Regions from separate parts of the Micromonospora sp. NPDC049903 genome, predicted to be linked through region 1. Evidence: riboswitches for the same ligand, from Rfam matches in the RefSeq annotation. Region 1 holds a riboswitch; each other region holds the start of a gene.

What was found. A riboswitch is a leader RNA that binds a small molecule or an ion and turns the genes downstream of it on or off. The one in region 1 is predicted to bind cobalamin.
Region 2: another riboswitch for cobalamin. It lies ahead of metE (5-methyltetrahydropteroyltriglutamate--homocysteine S-methyltransferase); the one in region 1 lies ahead of ACIBO1_RS17010 (ribonucleoside-diphosphate reductase subunit alpha).
Region 3: another riboswitch for cobalamin. It lies ahead of bluB (5,6-dimethylbenzimidazole synthase); the one in region 1 lies ahead of ACIBO1_RS17010 (ribonucleoside-diphosphate reductase subunit alpha).
Region 4: another riboswitch for cobalamin. It lies ahead of ACIBO1_RS19380 (energy-coupling factor ABC transporter permease); the one in region 1 lies ahead of ACIBO1_RS17010 (ribonucleoside-diphosphate reductase subunit alpha).

Annotation. Positions count from the first base shown of each region.
Region 1 is NZ_JBITKL010000009.1:199,410-203,598, forward strand. Features, by position in the region: gene ACIBO1_RS17010 (ribonucleoside-diphosphate reductase subunit alpha) at 1-2,296, opposite strand, end outside; cobalamin riboswitch at 2,432-2,641, opposite strand; gene ACIBO1_RS17015 (amino acid adenylation domain-containing protein) at 2,762-4,189, shown strand, end outside.
Region 2 is NZ_JBITKL010000018.1:29,475-33,663, reverse strand. Features, by position in the region: gene metE (5-methyltetrahydropteroyltriglutamate--homocysteine S-methyltransferase) at 1-1,893, opposite strand, end outside; cobalamin riboswitch at 2,013-2,226, opposite strand; gene ACIBO1_RS23500 (FecCD family ABC transporter permease) at 2,392-3,480, shown strand; gene ACIBO1_RS23495 (ABC transporter substrate-binding protein) at 3,506-4,189, shown strand, end outside.
Region 3 is NZ_JBITKL010000011.1:17,163-21,351, forward strand. Features, by position in the region: gene ACIBO1_RS18330 (SipW-dependent-type signal peptide-containing protein) at 1-154, opposite strand, end outside; gene ACIBO1_RS18335 (VOC family protein) at 314-1,051, shown strand; gene bluB (5,6-dimethylbenzimidazole synthase) at 1,073-1,708, opposite strand; cobalamin riboswitch at 1,748-1,950, opposite strand; gene ACIBO1_RS18345 (MalY/PatB family protein) at 2,019-3,176, shown strand; gene ACIBO1_RS18350 (TetR/AcrR family transcriptional regulator) at 3,235-3,843, shown strand; gene ACIBO1_RS18355 (hypothetical protein) at 3,954-4,189, shown strand, end outside.
Region 4 is NZ_JBITKL010000012.1:35,363-39,551, reverse strand. Features, by position in the region: gene ACIBO1_RS19395 (energy-coupling factor ABC transporter ATP-binding protein) at 1-492, opposite strand, end outside; gene cbiQ (cobalt ECF transporter T component CbiQ) at 489-1,232, opposite strand; gene ACIBO1_RS19385 (energy-coupling factor ABC transporter substrate-binding protein) at 1,232-1,561, opposite strand; gene ACIBO1_RS19380 (energy-coupling factor ABC transporter permease) at 1,558-2,250, opposite strand; cobalamin riboswitch at 2,280-2,455, opposite strand; gene ACIBO1_RS19375 (DUF2267 domain-containing protein) at 2,581-2,985, shown strand; gene ACIBO1_RS19370 (roadblock/LC7 domain-containing protein) at 2,990-3,409, opposite strand; gene ACIBO1_RS19365 (YncE family protein) at 3,599-4,189, opposite strand, start outside.

The DNA.
Region 1 (4,189 bases):
TGACGCTCGGGGTGACGGCGACGGTGGCCTGCTGGATCCGGGTCGCCGGACGCGACCGCAGGTAGTAGGTGGTCTTCAGCCCGGACTTCCAGGCGTACAGGTACATCGAGGAGAGCTTGCCGATGGTCGGCGCGCTCAGGAACAGGTTCAGCGACTGCGACTGGTCGATGAAGGGGGCGCGGGCCGCCGCCAGGTCGATCAGCGCCCGTTGCGGCAGCTCCCACGCGGTCCGGAACAGTTCGCGTACGTCGGCGGGCAGCTCGACGACGCCCTGCACGGAACCCTCGGCGCGCTTGATCTGCTCCCGGATCGCGGCCGTCCACAGTCCGCGCGCCTTCAGCTCGCGGACCAGGTAGGTGTTGATCTGGAGGAACTCGCCGGACATCGTCTCGCGCTTGAACAGGTTGGACACCTGCGGCTCGATGCACTCGTAGCAGCCGGCGATCGAGGCGATGGTGGCGGTCGGCGCGATCGCCACCAGCAACGAGTTCCGCAGGCCGTGCCGGCCGATCGTCTCGCGCAGCGCGGTCCACCGCTCGGGCTGGCCGACCTCGGCGCCCCACAGGTCCGGGTGCAGCTCACCCCGGGCGGCGCGGGTCTCGGCGTACGCGGGATGCGGGCCGAACCGCTCGGCGAGCCCGGCGGAGGTCTCCAACGCGGTCAGGAAGATCTCCTCCTGCACCCGCGTCGACAGCTCCCTGGCGGCCGGTGAGTCGAACGGCAGGCGCAGCGTGAAGAACGCGTCCTGCAAACCCATCAGCCCGAGCCCGACGGGGCGCCAGCGCGGGTTCGACGCCGCCGCCTGCGCGGCCGGGTAGTAGTTGATGTCGATCACCCGGTCCAGGAACACCACGGCGGTACGCACCGTGGCGCGCAGCCGTTCCCAGTCGACACCGTCCGCCGTGACGTGCGCGCCCAGGTTGACCGAGCCGAGGTTGCAGACCGCCGTCTCGGCGTCGTCGTTGACCTCCAGGATCTCGGTGCAGAGGTTCGACAGGTGGATGGTGTTGCCCGGGGCGCCGGTCTGGTTGGACAGCCGGTTCGAGGCGTCCTTGAACGTCATCCACCCGTTGCCGGTCTGCGCGAGCGTCCGCATCATCCGCCCGTACAGGTCGCGGGCCTTGACGGTCTTGACCGCCTTCTTCTCCGCCGCCCGGTACGCCTCGTCGAACGCCTCGCCGAACAGGTCGGGCAGCTCGGGGGCGTCCGACGGGTCGACGAGCGACCAGTCGCCGTCCGCCTCGACGCGCCGCATGAACTCGTCCGGGATCCAGTTGGCGAGGTTCAGGTTGTGCGTCCGCCGGGACTCCTCGCCGGTGTTGTCCCGCAGTTCGAGGAACTCCTCCACGTCCGGGTGCCACGGTTCGAGGTAGACGCAGGCCGCGCCCTTGCGACGGCCGCCCTGGTTGACCGCGGCCACCCCGGCGTCCAGCGTCTTGAGGAACGGCACGATGCCGTTCGACCTGCCGTTGGTGCCCCGGATCAGGGCGCCCCGACCGCGCACCCGGGACCAGGAGATGCCGATGCCACCGGAGAACTTGGACAGCTTCGCGACCTGGTGGTAACGCTCGTAGATGGAGTCGAGTTCGTCGCGCGGCGAGTCGACCAGGAAGCACGAGGACATCTGGGTGTGCCGGGTGCCGGAGTTGAACAGCGTCGGCGAGCTGGGCAGGTAGGCCAGGCTGGACATCAGCCGGTAGAAGCCGATCGCCTCGCCGGGCGTCTGGGACAGGCCGCAGGCGACCCGCAGCAGCCAGTACTGCGGCGTCTCCACCACCAGTCGGGTCTGCGGGTGCCGCAGCAGGTACCGGTCGGCGACCGTGCGCAGGCCGAAGTACTCGAAACGCAGGTCCCCGGCCGGGTCGACGGCGTCGTCCAGCTTGCGCGCGTTGCGGGCCACGAACGCGGCGGTGTCGTCGCCGATCAGGCCCAGGCCGTGTGCGTACCGGATGGACTGGCTGAAGCTGGCCACCTGCTGCCCGCGGACCTCCTTGTCCACGTACGCGGCCAGCAGTCGGGCCGCCAGCTTCGAGTACTGCGGCTCCTCACCGATCAGCTCGGCTGCGGTCTGGATGGACAGCTTGTCCATCTCGGCCGTGGTCGCGCCGTCGTAGAGCCCGCTGATGGTCTTGGTGGCCACCCGCAACGGGTCGATCTCGTCCAGGTCGGCGACCCACCGCTCCACCGCCTTGACGATCTTGTTGACGTCCACCGGCTCGGTGTCGCCGTTCCGCTTACGGACCTGCATGACGTGCCGGCGTTGCTCCGGCCCCGCCTGCTCCTGGGTCACCGTCATGTTCCCCCTCCTCACGCCTGTCCCCGAGATCGTCGGGTCCGCGCGGGAGGACGCCGCCGGTCACCGACGGCACTGCTGCCGTGACTGACCAGCTCATGGCGTCGGCCGTCCCACGCGGCCTTCGACCGCCGCACACGTCGCGTGCGGCGCGCTGGCAGGTCTTCGGACTCGTGGGCCTGGTGCTCGCGCCTACTGGCCGTCGCTTCCCAGACCTGGCGGGTCCAGTGCGTGATGACGGCGGTCGTTCCCACTCACCGCTGCGGGGCAGTCCCGGATTCCCACCGGGTTCCCTCTTGCCTCGACCGCCGTTTCAGTGGCGGCCGAACCAGCTACGGGGCACACCATATATGGGTGCGGTGCGAAGATGGCAACACCAGATGCTGTGCCGGGCGTGTCGCGTGCCAGATGCCGGGCATCCCGCCGACCGACGGCCGGGTACTCGATCATGCCCACTAGCATCGTCGCGTGCAGACAGCGGCCGGACCCGGCGACCGACGGGCACTGCTCGACATCCTCGTCCACGCCGCGGATCGGACCCCCGACCAGAAGATCGTGCACGTGCGCGAGGACGGCACCGAACGCACCGTCACCGTCCGAGAGTTGCGGGACGAGGCGCTGCGGGTGGCGGGCGGCTACCGTGCCGCCGGAGTGGCCCCGGGCACCCCGGTGATCCTGGTCGCCGACGCCGGGGACGACTTCCAGCCGCTGTTCTGGGGGGCGCTCGCCGCCGGGTTGGTCCCGGTGCCGCTGCCACCCGAGCCGACCCGGGTACGGGCCGTCCGCGAGCTGCTCACCGACGCGGTGACCGTGCTGGACGACGCCACCGAGGCGCTCGCCGACGGGCTGGCCGGTCCGGTGCTGCGGCTGGCCGACCTGCGGACCGGCACCCCACCGGAGGCCCTGTTCGCGGCCGACCCCGGCGACGTGGCGTTCCTCCAGTTCTCCTCCGGCAGCACCGGCACGCCGCGCGGGGTGGAGTTGACCCACTCCAACGTGCTGGCCAATGTGGAGCAGTCCCGGCTGGCCAGTGGCGCCGGGCCGGACGACGTCCTGGTCACCTGGATGCCGTACTTCCACGACATGGGGTTGATCGGCACCCACCTGACCCCGCTCGCCATCGGGTGCACCCAGGTCCGCGTACCCCCGATGGCGTTCGCCAAGCGCCCGGCGCTGTGGTTCACCGCCGCCCACCGGCACCGCGCGACCCTGCTGTCGGCGGCGAACTTCGCGCTGGCCCTGGCCGTCCGCCGGGTCCCGACGGACCTCCTCGCCACGCTGGACCTGAGCCGGGTCCGGTGCGTGGTGGTGGGCGCGGAGCCCATCTCCCCCACCGTGTGGCGGGCCTTCCTGGCGCACGTCCGCCCGGCCGGGCTCGCCCCGTCCGCCCTGCGACCGGTGTACGGCCTGGCGGAGGCGACCCTCGCGGTGACCTTCCCGCCGCCCGGAGAGGTCGCCGCGCCGCTGGTGCTGGACCGGGCCGCGCTGAGCCAGGGCCGCGCGGTGACCACCGGGCCGGGCCCGGACGCCGTGGAGCTGATGGACCTGGGGCACCCGGTGCCCGGCTGTGAGGTCCGCGTCGTCGACGAGCGGCACCGGCCACTGCCCGAGGACCGAGTGGGCCTGATCGAGGTACGCGGCCCGAACGTGGCGCGCGGCTACCACCGGGACCCGCAGGCCAGCCGGGAGACCTTCGTGGACGGTTGGCTGCACACCGGTGACCTGGGTTTCCAGCGCGCCGGTCGGCTCTGCGTGACCGGCCGGGCGAAGGACGTGATCTTCGTCAACGGTCGGACGTTCCACGCCCCCGACCTGGAGGCGGTGGCCGCCGCGACCGTCGGGTTGCCGGCCACGGTCACGGCGGTGGTCGGCTGCACCGACCCGGACAGCGGCGGC
Region 2 (4,189 bases), on a different contig from region 1:
GACGCCGCTGGTCGCCAGCCGGAAGGCGGCCACCGCCCAGTCCAGGTAGGCGGTGTGGTCCCGACGGCGCGGCGGCAGCAGTTCCCGCAGCGCGGGCTCGTCGACCTGGATGATCCGGATGCCCGCCGTCTCCAGGTCCCGCGCCTCGTCGCGCAGGGCCAGCGCGACCTGCCGGGCGGTCTCCGCCAGCGGTTGGTCCACCCGCACGAACGACCAGGCCAGGATGGTCACCGGGCCGGTGAGCATGCCCTTGACCGGCCGGTCGGTGAGCGACTGGGCATAGCGGGACCAGGTCACCGTGATCGGTACGCGCCGGGTCACGTCGCCGTACAGGATCGGCGGGCGTACGCACCGGGAGCCGTACGACTGGACCCAGCCGTGGGCGGTGGCGGCGAAGCCGTCGAGGTGTTCGGCGAAGTACTGCACCATGTCGTTGCGCTCCGGCTCGCCGTGCACCAGCACGTCCAGCCCGAGCCGTTCCTGCTCGGCCACCACGTCGGCGATCTCGGCCCGCATCCGCTCGGCGTAACCGGCCGCGTCGAGGCGACCGGCCCGGTGCTCGGCCCGAGCCCGGCGCAGCGCCTCGGTCTGCGGGAACGACCCGATGGTGGTGGTCGCCAGCGTGGGCAGCCCGAGGCGGCGGCGTTGGGCGTCGGCGCGCTGCGGGTACGGACCGCGCCGGGTGTGCTCGGGCCGCAGCGCCTCCAGGCGGGCGCGGACCGCGTCGTCGCGCCACTGCCACGGCACCGGCGGGGGCGCGGCGGGCAACTCGCCCACCCCGTCGCGCAGCACCCGACCGAGCGCGACCACCTCGTCGACCTTCTGCCGGGCGAACGCCAACCGTTCGCGCAGCCGAGGGTCGAGGTCGGTCTCGGCGGCCAGGTCCACCGGCACGTGCAGAAGTGAGCAGGAGGTGGACACGGCCACGCTGTCGGCGAGTCCGGTGAGGGTGGCGCCGACGGCCGCAGCGGCCCGCAGGTCGGTCCGCCACACGTTGCGGCCGTCGACCAGCCCGGCGACCACGGTCCGGCCCGGCAGCGCGCCGTGGCCGGCGAGCCGGTCCAGGTCGCCGGGCCCGGCGACCAGGTCCAGACCGATCGCCTCGATCGGCGTGTCCAGCAGCGCGGGCAGCGCGTCGCCGAGTTCGCCGAAGTAGGCGGCGACGAACAGGCGGGGCCGGTGGGCCAGCCCGCCGAGCCGGGCGTACGCGGCACCGAGGTCGCGGATCTCGGCGTCGGACCGGTCGCCGACGTACGCCGGTTCGTCGAGCTGCACCCACGGCACGCCGACGTCGGCGAGCGCGGACAGCAGCTCGGCGTAGACGTCGACCAGGTCGTCCAGCCGGTCGAACGGGCGGAACCCGGCCGGCGCGTCGGCGGTGGGCTTGGACAGCAGCAGCAGGGTCGCCGGGCCGACCAGGACCGGACGGGTGGTGATGCCGAGCGCCCGGGCCCGCCCGTACTCGGTGAGCGGCTTGTCGGCACGGGCGGCGAAGGCGGTGTCCGGGCCGATCTCGGGCACCAGGTAGTGGTAGTTGGTGTCGAACCACTTCGTCATCTCCAGCGGCGGTTCCTGTGCGGTGCCGCGCGCCATGGCGAAGTAGGTGTCCAGCTCACCGAGGCCCAGCCGGCGGAACCGGTCGGGTACGGCGTCGACCGTGACGGCCGCGTCGAGCACGTGGTCGTAGAGCGAGAACGTGTTGGACGGTACCGCGGACAGGCCGGCGTCGTGCAACGTACGCCAGGTCTGTTCGCGTACCTGTGCGGCGGTGGCCCGCAGGGTCGGCTCGTCGACGCGGCCGGCCCAGTAGCCCTCGACCGCGGTCTTGAGTTCACGACGCGGGCCGATGCGCGGATAGCCGAGCACGGTGCTCGTGCCGAACGGAGTGGTCATGTCGCCAGGGTTCCCTTCCCTCGAGGTCCGGCGGTACGGCTCCGGGGAAGGCTGGGGAGGGCACGGCGCGACGACCGGCCTCGCCCTGGCCCTCCCGCGAGGCCGACGGCGGCGTGCGCGGCTGCGCACGCGGCACGGGCAGGTCTTCGGACTCGTGGGCGCGACCGGCTGGGCCGGTCTCCTACTGGCCGTCGCTTCCCGGACAGGTGTCCAGTGCGTGTGACGGCGGTCGTTCCCACTCACCGCTGCGGGGCAGTCCCGGATTCACACCGGGTTCCCTCTTACGACGCTCCGACCGGACGGCCGGGGCGAACCAGTACCGTCTCGGATCCTAGCGTCCGGATCGCGCCCGACGACCGTCGCGCCGGTGTGATGTCCGCGCCGCGACGCCGGGTCGAGCGGCGGGTGAACAACGACTCATCCGCCTTCCGCTGGCATGATCATGGTGTTAGTTTTTGCAAAGACTTGGCAAGAACAACGACTTTGCGTGGGAGTGCGGTGAGCGTCACCACCCTGCCGACGAGCCGGACGGACGTGCTCGGCGTGGCGGCGCAGCGTCGCCGGACCGGCCTCTGGCTGCTCGCGCTGACTATCGGCCTGGTCCTGACCGGGCTGGTCGCGGTCGGCGCCGGGGCGATCGGCATCCCCCCGCTCACGGTGGCCCGGATCATCGGGCACCAGCTCGTCGGGGTGCCCGGCGAGGTGACCTGGACCGGGCCGCAGCAGGCGATCGTCTGGCAGGTCCGGCTGCCCCGGGTCCTGCTCGGCATGCTGGTCGGCGCCGGGCTCGCGGTCTGCGGGGTGGCGTTGCAGGCCATGGTCCGCAACGTGCTCGCCGACCCGTACCTGCTCGGGATCAACTCCGGCGCCTCCAGCGGCGCGGCCGCCGCGATCCTGTTCGGCGCGGGTGCCGGCTTCGGCCAGTACGCGCTCTCCACCAGCGCGTTCGTCGGCGCGCTCGGCGCGTCGCTGCTGGTCTTCCTGATCGCGCGCAGCGGCGGCCGGGTCACCTCCATCCGGCTGCTGCTGGCCGGAGTCGCCGTCGGGTACGCGCTGTACGCCACCACCAGCTTCCTGATCTTCGCCTCCGGGTCCGCCGAGGGCGCCCGGTCGGTGATGTTCTGGCTCCTCGGGTCGCTGGGTCTGGCCCGCTGGAACGCCCTGCTGCTGATCGCCGCGGTGGTGCTGATCGGCACCATCGGCTACCTGACCGTCGTCGGGCGGCGACTCGACGTCCTGGCCATCGGCGACGAGACCGCGCACACCCTGGGCGTCTCGCCGGACCGGTTCCGGCTCCGGCTGCTCGTGCTGGTCTCGCTCAGCGTCGGCATCCTGGTCTCCGCCGCCGGCAGCATCGGGTTCGTCGGCCTGGTCGTGCCACACCTGGCCCGGCGCATCGTCGGCGCGCCGCACGTCCGCGTGGTGCCGGTGGCCGCGCTGCTCGGGGCGATCCTGCTGGTCTGGGCCGACGTGCTGGCCCGGGTGCTGCTGGCGCCGCAGGAGATCCCGATCGGCATCATCACCTCCCTGCTCGGCGCTCCCTTCCTGCTGGTCCTGATCCGCCGTCTGCACGCCTCCGGTGCCTGAAGAGCCCACCCGTCAAGGAGAACCGATGTTGAAGGCAACCCGCCTCGCCACCGCCGCCGCCTCCGCGTGCGTGCTGCTCGTCGCCGGGTGCGGCGGCGCCGCCGACGGGCCGACCGAGGCCGGTCCCGGCTATCCGGTCACGGTGACCAACTGCGGCGTGGACGTCACCTTCGACGCTCCTCCCCAGCGGGTCGTGCTGCTCAAGAGCGCCGCCGTGCCGTACCTGCACGCGCTCGGCGTCCTGGACCGGGCCACCGCCCGCGCCGGGCAGTACCCGAAGGAGTACTACGACGCGGAGACCCAGGCCGAGCTGGACCGGATCCCGCTGCTGACCGACAAGACCGACACCAGCGGCCACCTCCAGATCTCCAAGGAGGTGGTGATCAGCCAGGAGCCCGACCTGGTCCTCGGCGAGGTCGACAACCTCTCCCGCGACACCCTGGAGGCGGTGGACATCCCGCTGCTGGAGGAGCCGGCGATGTGCCCGGACAGCACCGCCGTACCGAGCTTCGACGACATCTACCGGCAGATGGAGACGTACGGCCGGGTGTTCGGCCGCCAGGCCGAGGCGACGACTGCGGTCACCGCGCTCAAGGACCGGATGACGAAGGTCCAGGCCGAGGCGGGCGACTCGTCCGGGCGTACCGCGGCGGTGCTCTACCCGACCGTCGGCGGCGGCACCACGTACGCGTACGGCACCGGGAGCATG
Region 3 (4,189 bases), on a different contig from region 1:
ACGTGCCCGAGGCGTACTCGGAGTCGTTCCAGGCGGCGAGGGTGATCGTCGCGCCGAGGCCGAGCGCGATCCCTCCGGCCAGAATCGCCTTGAGCTTGCGACGGTTTCCTCGACTGCTCGACTCGCCCGTCGTCATCCCTGTCGGTCCATTCACCTTGTCCTCCTCGTGCAACCCCGTTGGCGTGCTGTCACGCAGGGACACGATAGAACTCCAATGCGGACAACCCAGTCATAACGCCCAAAACTTCACGGAGGTGTATCGGCCAGCATCAAGTGAATCGAATTCGTGTCGCGTTGCCGCTAGCATCGCCGGATGGCAACACGGCTCGTACAGATCAACATGAAGGCCCGGGACGACTCCGCGCTGGGCGGTTTCTGGGCGGAGACGCTCGGCTGGGGGATCTCCAGCGAGGAGCCCGGCGTCACCAACCTCGAACCCGAGGGCGTCGCCTATCCCGACCCGATCGCCGTCTTCGTCGACCTCGTCGTCTCCTCGGAACCCAAGACGGTGAAGAACCGCGTGCACCTCGACCTCGCCACCACCTCGGCGGACCACCACGCCGAGACGGTCGCGCGCCTGAAAAATCTCGGCGCCACCCTCGCCGACGTGGGACAGGGCGACGTCCCGTGGACGGTCATGGCCGACCCGGAGGGCAACGAGTTCTGCGTCCTGGACCCGCGACCGGCCCACCGGGACGTCGGACCGGTCGCCGCCGTCGTGGTCGACTGCGCGGACCCGCGCGCCATGGCCGACTTCTGGAGCACCGCCATGGACTGGCGTCTGCACGAGGTTACCGACCGCGCAGCGGTCCTGCGCTCCGCTGCGGACGTGGGTCCGTACCTGCAGTTCCTGCGTACGCCCGACGTGAAGACCGGCTGGAACCGGGTCCACCTCGACGTCCGCCCGTACCCCGGTGACGACCCGCAGGGCGAGGCGGCCAGGCTGCGGGCTCTCGGCGCCTCCACCGTGGACGTGGGCCGCGACGATCTGCCGTGGACGGTCATGGCCGACCCGGAGGGCAACGAGTTCTGCCTCCTCGCCCCGAGCTGACGCACCCTTACGCCGTCGGGGTCAGTGGCCCGCCGGCTCCCAGCGGTCCCGGTGCACCGCTGCCCGCCAGGGACGGCGCTGCCGCCAGCCGTGTCGTTCCAGGTCCGGCACCTGCTCCAGGTGGGTGACCGGACCCAGGCACAGCCAGGCCACCGGGCGGACACCCGCCGGGATCCGCAGCAGGTCCCGCACGAACGGTTCCCGGTAGAACGACACCCAGCCCACGCCGAGCCCCTCGGCGGTGGCCGCCAGCCACAGGTTCTGGATGGCCAGACACACCGAGTACAGGCCGGCGTCGGCGATGGCGTGCCGACCCAGCACCGCCGGGGACCCCCGGTCCGGGTCGTACGTCACCACGACCGACAGGGTCGACTCCAGCACCCCGTCGATCTTGATCGTGCCGAACCGGCGCGCCTCCTCCCCGTCCAGGGTCGCGGCGAAGACGTCCCGCTCCTGCTGCACGTGGCGGTGGAACTCCGCCCGCAGCGCGGAATCGCGGACCAGGATGAAGTCCCACGGCTGCGACAGGCCGACGCTGGGCGCGGCGTGCGCGGCGGCCAGCACCCGATCGAGGACCTCGGCCGGGATCGGCGCGCCGGTGAACTGACCGCGTACGTCCCGACGGGCGTGGATGACCTCGTACACTTCGTTGATCATGGGCAGGCTCCCGCTGCGCTCCAGGCCCTGGCCACAGCGCAGGGCAACCAGGCGCGAGGCCGGTCTTCGGACTTCCGGATCGTCACCTCACCGCCCGCCTTCCCAGCCCGGCAGGGCCAGTGGCTGCGCGTGACGCGCGTGGGCGGCAGCTCCCCGGTCACCGCGGCGGGCCCGTGCCGGACTCTCACCGGCTTCCCGATTCTCCCCACCACGGGTGGGGCACCTCGCAACAGTTCGTGCCGCCGAGCACCCTACCGGACACCGTCGTCCGTCGGCGCTGCCGGAAGATCGAGTCACTAGTCTCGGTGTCGTGACCTCCGAGACCACACCCCTGCGGCAGCTCACTCTGGACCAGCTGCGGAAGCGGACGAGCGAGAAGTGGCGCGCCTACCCGAGCGACGTGCTTCCGATGTTCGTGGCGGAGCTGGACGCGCCGCTGGCCGGGTCGGTCGTCGACGCGATCACCGAGGCCGTCCGGCGCGGCGACACGGGCTACCCCACCGGCACCGACTACGCCGAGGCGCTCGCCCACTTCGCCCGCGACCGGTGGGACTTCGACGGCATCGCGGTGGACCGCACCACGATGGTTCCGGACGTGATGAGCGGCATCGTCGAGGTCCTCGACGTGATCTGTGGTCCGACCGACGCCGTCGTGGTCAACTGCCCGGTCTACGCGCCGTTCTACCAGGTCGTGGGGCGTACCGGTCGATCCATCGAGGAGGCCCCGCTCGGCGAGGACGGCCGGATCGACATGGCGGTCCTGGACGAGGCGTTCCGGCGCGCGGCGGAACGTGGCTCCCGGCCCGCGTACCTGCTGTGCAGCCCGCACAACCCGACCGGCACGGTGCACACCGCCGACGAACTCGCCGAGGTCGCCGCGCTGGCGGGCCGGCATGGTGTCCGTGTGGTGGTCGACGAGATCCATGCGCCGCTGGTGCTGACCGGGGCCGGGTTCACGCCGTACCTGAGCGTGCCCGGCGCCGAGAACGCCTTCTCGGTCATCTCCGCGTCCAAGGCCTGGAACCTGGCGGGGCTCAAGGCCGCCGTCGCCATCGCCGGACCCGCTGCGGCCGACGATCTCGCCCGCATCCCCGCCTGGGTCAACGAGGGGCCCAGCCACGTCGGTGTGCTGGCCCACGTCGCCGCCCTGCGAGACGGCGTCGGATGGCTCGACGCCCTCGTGGACGACCTCGACGAGAACCGTCGCCTCCTCACCCGGCTGCTGGCCGAACACCTTCCGACGGTCCGTTACCGCCCTGGCGAGGGCACCTACCTGGCCTGGCTCGACTGCCGCGCCCTCGGTCTCGGCGACGACCCCGCCGCGACCTTCCTCGATCGCGGCCGGGTGGCGCTCAGTCCCGGCCCTGTCTTCGGTACCGGGGGAGCGGGACACGCGCGATTCAACCTCGGCACCACCCCCGAGCTGATCACTGAAGGCGTGCGGCGGATGGCCGAGGCACTGACCTGACGCCGGTGCCACTGCCGGCCCGTTCGCACCGCACGCCGGGATTGCTACTGTGGTGAACATGTATGCACCGGAGGATCGCACCGCCAAGGCGATCATTCGGGACACCGCCCTGGAACTCTTCGGCGAACAGTGGCCGGCGGCCGCGTCGCTCAAGCAGGTAGCGGAGCGCGCGGGAGTCTCGCAGTCGCTCATCATCAAGCACTACGGGTCGCGTGAGGGCCTGGTCGCCGCCGTCGACGCGCACGTGCTGGGCGTGTTGGGCAACGCACTGGAGGCACTCGCCGAGACAGCCGGTTCCGGCCCGCCCGACCGTTTCCTCGCGTCGGCCGACGCGCTGTCCTCCCCGTCGGCCACCCGGTATCTCGCGCACCTGCTCGTCGGCACCACGTCGCGCTCGGTCGAGGCGTACCGGATGCTGCAGGGGTTCGCCGACTCGCTCATGCACCGGATGGCCGACGCGGGCGCGGTCGCCCCGGACGTGGACCGGGCACAACTCGCGGTCGTGCTGCTGGCCCATGAGCTCTCCATCATCCTGCTGCGCGACCGCATCACCGACGTGCTTGGTACCGATCCGATGGGTCACGACGGCCTGCGGCGCTGGTGGGACACCATCGATCGGCTCTACTCCGGCACCGCGATCCAGGAGCCCGTCCCGGCCGAGGGCTGAGTGACGTCGCCGACTCGGGCTCCTTCGAGCAGGCCCTCGACTCGACGGGTGCACAAACGTTCACTATGCTGAGCGATAGTTCACCAATCGTCTCCGAGCGAACGGCGGCCATGCCCACGACCACGTCCCCGAGTCCGCCGCGCGGTCCGGTCTCGCGGCTCAACGACCTGCTCGTCGCGCCCGGGGCCACGCGGGCGGAGAGTCGGCTCAGCTACCTCACCGCAGGTGTCGGCGCGACCATCGCCGGGGCCGTGGGCGCCGCTGCCGGCTACCCGGTGCCGATCGTCCTCCTGCTGACGGTGCTCGGATTCGACCTGTTCGGTGGTGCCGTCGTGAACGCCACCGT
Region 4 (4,189 bases), on a different contig from region 1:
CGCCACCCGCTTGCGCTGGCCGTACGAGAGCAGGTGGGTGGGGCGGTCGGCGAGGTCGGTGATCTCCAACGCCGCCAGCGCCTCGGCACAGCGCTGCCGCACCTGCGCGTCGTCCAGACCGAGGTTGACCGGCCCGAACGAGACGTCCTGGAAGACGGTCGCGGCGAACAACTGGTCGTCCGGGTCCTGGAGCACCAGTTGCACCTGCTGGCGGACGTCGAGCAGCCCGGCCCGGGTCCGGCGCAGCGGCACCCCGCCGACCAGCACCGTGCCCGCGTCGGCGGCCAACGCGCCGACCATCAGCCGGAACAGGGTCGTCTTGCCACCGCCGTTGGGCCCCAGCACGGCCATCCGCCGCCCGGCCGGCACCCGCAGGTCGGCGTCGGTCAGCACCGGCCGCTCCGCCTCGTACCCGAAGCTGACCCCGCGCAGTTCCAACAGCGGCGGGTCGCTGACCTCGCGCAGCTTCGCCAGGGGCGGGTCGCCGCTCATCCGAGCGCCACCAGCAGCCGGGTGGCCAGCACCACCGCCGCCAACAGCAGCACGGTGGTCGCCAGGAACGCCACCGACGGTTGCCGCACCTCGGTGCGTACCGCCAACGAGCCGGTGTAACCGCGCAGCGCCAACCCCTCCTCCCAACGCCGGGCCAGCGAGAACGCCCGGACGAAGACCGCGCCGGCCTGCCCGGCCAGTGACCGGTAGGTGCTGGCCCAGGTGCGGTAACCCAGCCGGGCCGCCTGGGCCTGCCGCACCGCGTGCACGCTCTCCAACAGCAGGAACAACATCCGGTAGATCAGCGCGGCCACCTCGGTGACCGCGCTGGGCACCCCGAGACGCTGGAGTCGGGGCAGCACGTCGGCGAGCGGCGTGGTGGCGGCGAACAGCAGCAGGCAGAGCAGGGCGGCGCAGGCCCGACCGGCGGTCGCGGCGGCCGTCGCCAGCCCCTCCGGCGCCCACCGCACGCGCGTCGGGCCGGAGACCGCCACCAGCATCGGCACCGAGCCGGTCAGGATGAACAACAGCGGGGTCCGGGCCGCCCGGACCAGCAGGCGCGGCGGCAGCGCCGCCGGCCCGAGCAACGCCGCCGCCGCGGTCAGACCCACCACCAGGGCACCCGGCCACGGTGGCAGGAGCAACGCGCAGCCCAACAGCCCCAGAGCCAACAGGGCCTTCTCCGCCGGGTGGCGGCGTCGCCAGGGGCTGGCGTACGCCGCCACGTCCAACGCGAGCACTAGTCGGTGGTCTTCTCCCCGGTCGCGGTCTGCTCGCCACGCAGCCGCTGCCGGGTCCGGGCGACCCCGAAGTAGTAGCCGAGGAACCCGGCGCCGAGGGCGGCCTGGAGTGCGAACAACGCCGACTCGATCTCACCCGACGGTGGCTCGTAGATCGAGCTGAACCACGGCTCGTAGTCGGGATGGTCGTTGACGATCGCCTCCTCGGCGAGGGCGTCTGCCCCGGCGAACGGCTCCTCGCCGCTGCCGAGCCCCAGCACCAGCGGCGCCACCGCCAGCGCCACCACGGCGAGCAGCAACAACAGGTTGGTCCGGCCGAACGACTTCACGCCACCGCTCCCTGGGTCGTCGGGGCCGGACGGCGCAGAATGCCGAGCCGGCGGAGTTCCTGCGGGCTCACCCGGACCAGCAACCGGACCACCAGGACGGTGAGCAGCCCCTCGCTGATCGCCAGCGGGATCTGGGTGACCGCGAAGATGGACCCGAACTTGGCCAGCGCGCCGACGAAGCCCGAATCCGGGTCGGGGAAGGCCAGCGCGAGCTGGGCACTGGTCACGCAGTAGGTCGCCAGGTCGGCCAAAGCGGCGGCGAAGAACACCGAGATGCCGAGGCCGCCACCGAGCCGGCGGATCAGCGCGTACACGCCGAAGGCCACCCAGGGGCCGACGATGGCCATCGAGAAGACGTTCGCGCCGAGCGTGCTCAACCCGCCGTGGGCCAGCAGGAGTGCCTGGAACAGCAGCACGATCGTGCCGAGCACACTCATCACGGGGGCTCGGAACAGGATCGCGCCGAGACCCACACCGGTCGGATGGGAACAGGAGCCGGTCACCGAAGGGATCTTCAGCGCCGACAGGACGAAGGTGAACGCACCGGCCGCGCCGAGCAACAACTTCGCGTCGGGGTTCGCGCGGACCTGCTGGACCAGGTTGCGCGCACCGTGGATGACGAACGGTGTCGAGACCGCGAACCATGCCGCCGCCTGCACCGGTGGTAGGTAGCCCTCAGCGATGTGCATGAGTCGACCTCCCCTTCCAACACCTCGTGGACGAGATCACACGTCGGGGTCGGTCTCCTGGCTCCCGGATCGTCGCGAACTCCGGCCTTCCCAGGTCCTCCACGGACCCAGTGGCGTACAAGTCGGAGTGAACTCCCCGGTCACAGTGGCGAGGGCCGCGCCGGTCTCACACCGGCTTCCCATTACCGCGACGGCGCGACGTTATCCGTTCCGCGCACCGGCGCACAAGACTCATCGATGCCCCAGCGGCCGTACTCGGGTGAAGAGTGCCGTTTGTCACGACGATTCCCGGGTAGACGCCAGATCCGTTGCGAGAAGGGGGCCGGCGGGTTGGACGAGAACGAGTTCATCGAGTCCGTGGCGAACCGCACCGGCGCGTCGACGGAACAGGCGACCGCCATCGCGCGCGCCACCCTGACCACGCTGGCCGAGCGGATCGACGGTGGCGAGGCCCGGAACCTGGCCGACCAACTCCCGGAAGGGCTACGGGCGTACACGTTCGCGCCCAGCGAGACCGCCGAACGGTTCGGGCTCGACGTGTTCGTCCAGCGCGTCGGCGGCCGGGCCGACGTCGACCCCGACCTGGCCGAGGCCGGCATCCGGGCGGTGATGGACACCATTCGGGATGACGTCGCCCCCGCCGACTACGACGACGTCATCGCGAACCTGCCGGCCGAACTGTGGCAGGTGGCCAACCCGGCGCCCTCGTACGACGCGCAGCGCGACCGCGGCTAGCGGATCACCGCCCGGTCAGGTGGGGCGCCGGCTCCACGTACACCGGCAGGTGATGCCCGGCCCGGGCGCAGAAGAGGGCGACCTCGTACGCCATGTCCCCCACCTCGGCCGAGCCGTCGATACCGACGGTGAGGATCGCCCCGTTGCCGGTGGTGGCGTGGAACAGGAACGCCCGCGACATCTGCACCACCACCTGGTGCAGCTCACCCTCACCGCACAGTCGGGCGGCGGCCAGACCCAACGCCTGGAGACCACAGACCACACTGGACAGTTGCTCGGCGATCTCCTCGTCGATGCCCCGCGAGGCCCCCAGCATGATGCCGTCCGGGGAGAGCACCACCGCGAACTTGGCACCGGGCACCCGATCCACGATGTCGTCGAGCGCGTCGTTGAGGTTCTCGGCGGTGACCAGGGCATGGGTCATAAGGGCGCTGTCCTCTCGTCGAAACTCCTACGTTCGTACCAGAGAAGACCCGGCGTCAGGGGGCTGACACTCCCCCTGATCCTGTTCCCTGATCCTCCTAACGTACGACGACGCTGGTCACCCTAATCGGACGGGTCGGACGGCACGATCACGCCGGGAATCGCTCCTCTGACCGACGGTGACGCCCGCTCAGGACGACGACACCGGGCCACGCAACCCCACCAGGCCGGGCACCGCGGCACGACCCAGTTCGGCGCCGCTGGCCGGGTCGAGCCATCTCAGTGCGTCCCGCCCACCCACATAGAGGCGACCGCTGTCCGGGCCGAGGAGGAGACCGCTGACGGGAGCGTCGACCGGCCGTTCGGCAACGACCCGCAGACCGACGGCATCCACGGTACGCACCACACCGGCCCCGCCGAGGAACAGTCGATCGTCGTCCGCCGTCGCGTACGCCGGGCCGGAGGCGACGGGGACGGCGGCGGTGCGGCGTACCGTCAGCTCCTCCGTGGAGATCTCGGCGACGGTGCCGGAGGTGAGGTCGGCGACGTACAACCGCGAGCCGTCCGGGGCGATCGCCATGGCGTGCCCGTCGGCCGGTCCCTCCCCGAACGGGTGCGGCAGGTCCACGCAGAACGCCCACCGCTCGTGCAGGTGCAGCGTGTGCACGAAGGCGTGGACGTCACGGCCCGGCCGCCCGCTGATCCGGTCCCGGGTATGCCGGTGATCGGGTTGGTGGGTGTAGAGCGTGTACAGGACGCGACGGTCCGGGGCGAGCACGGC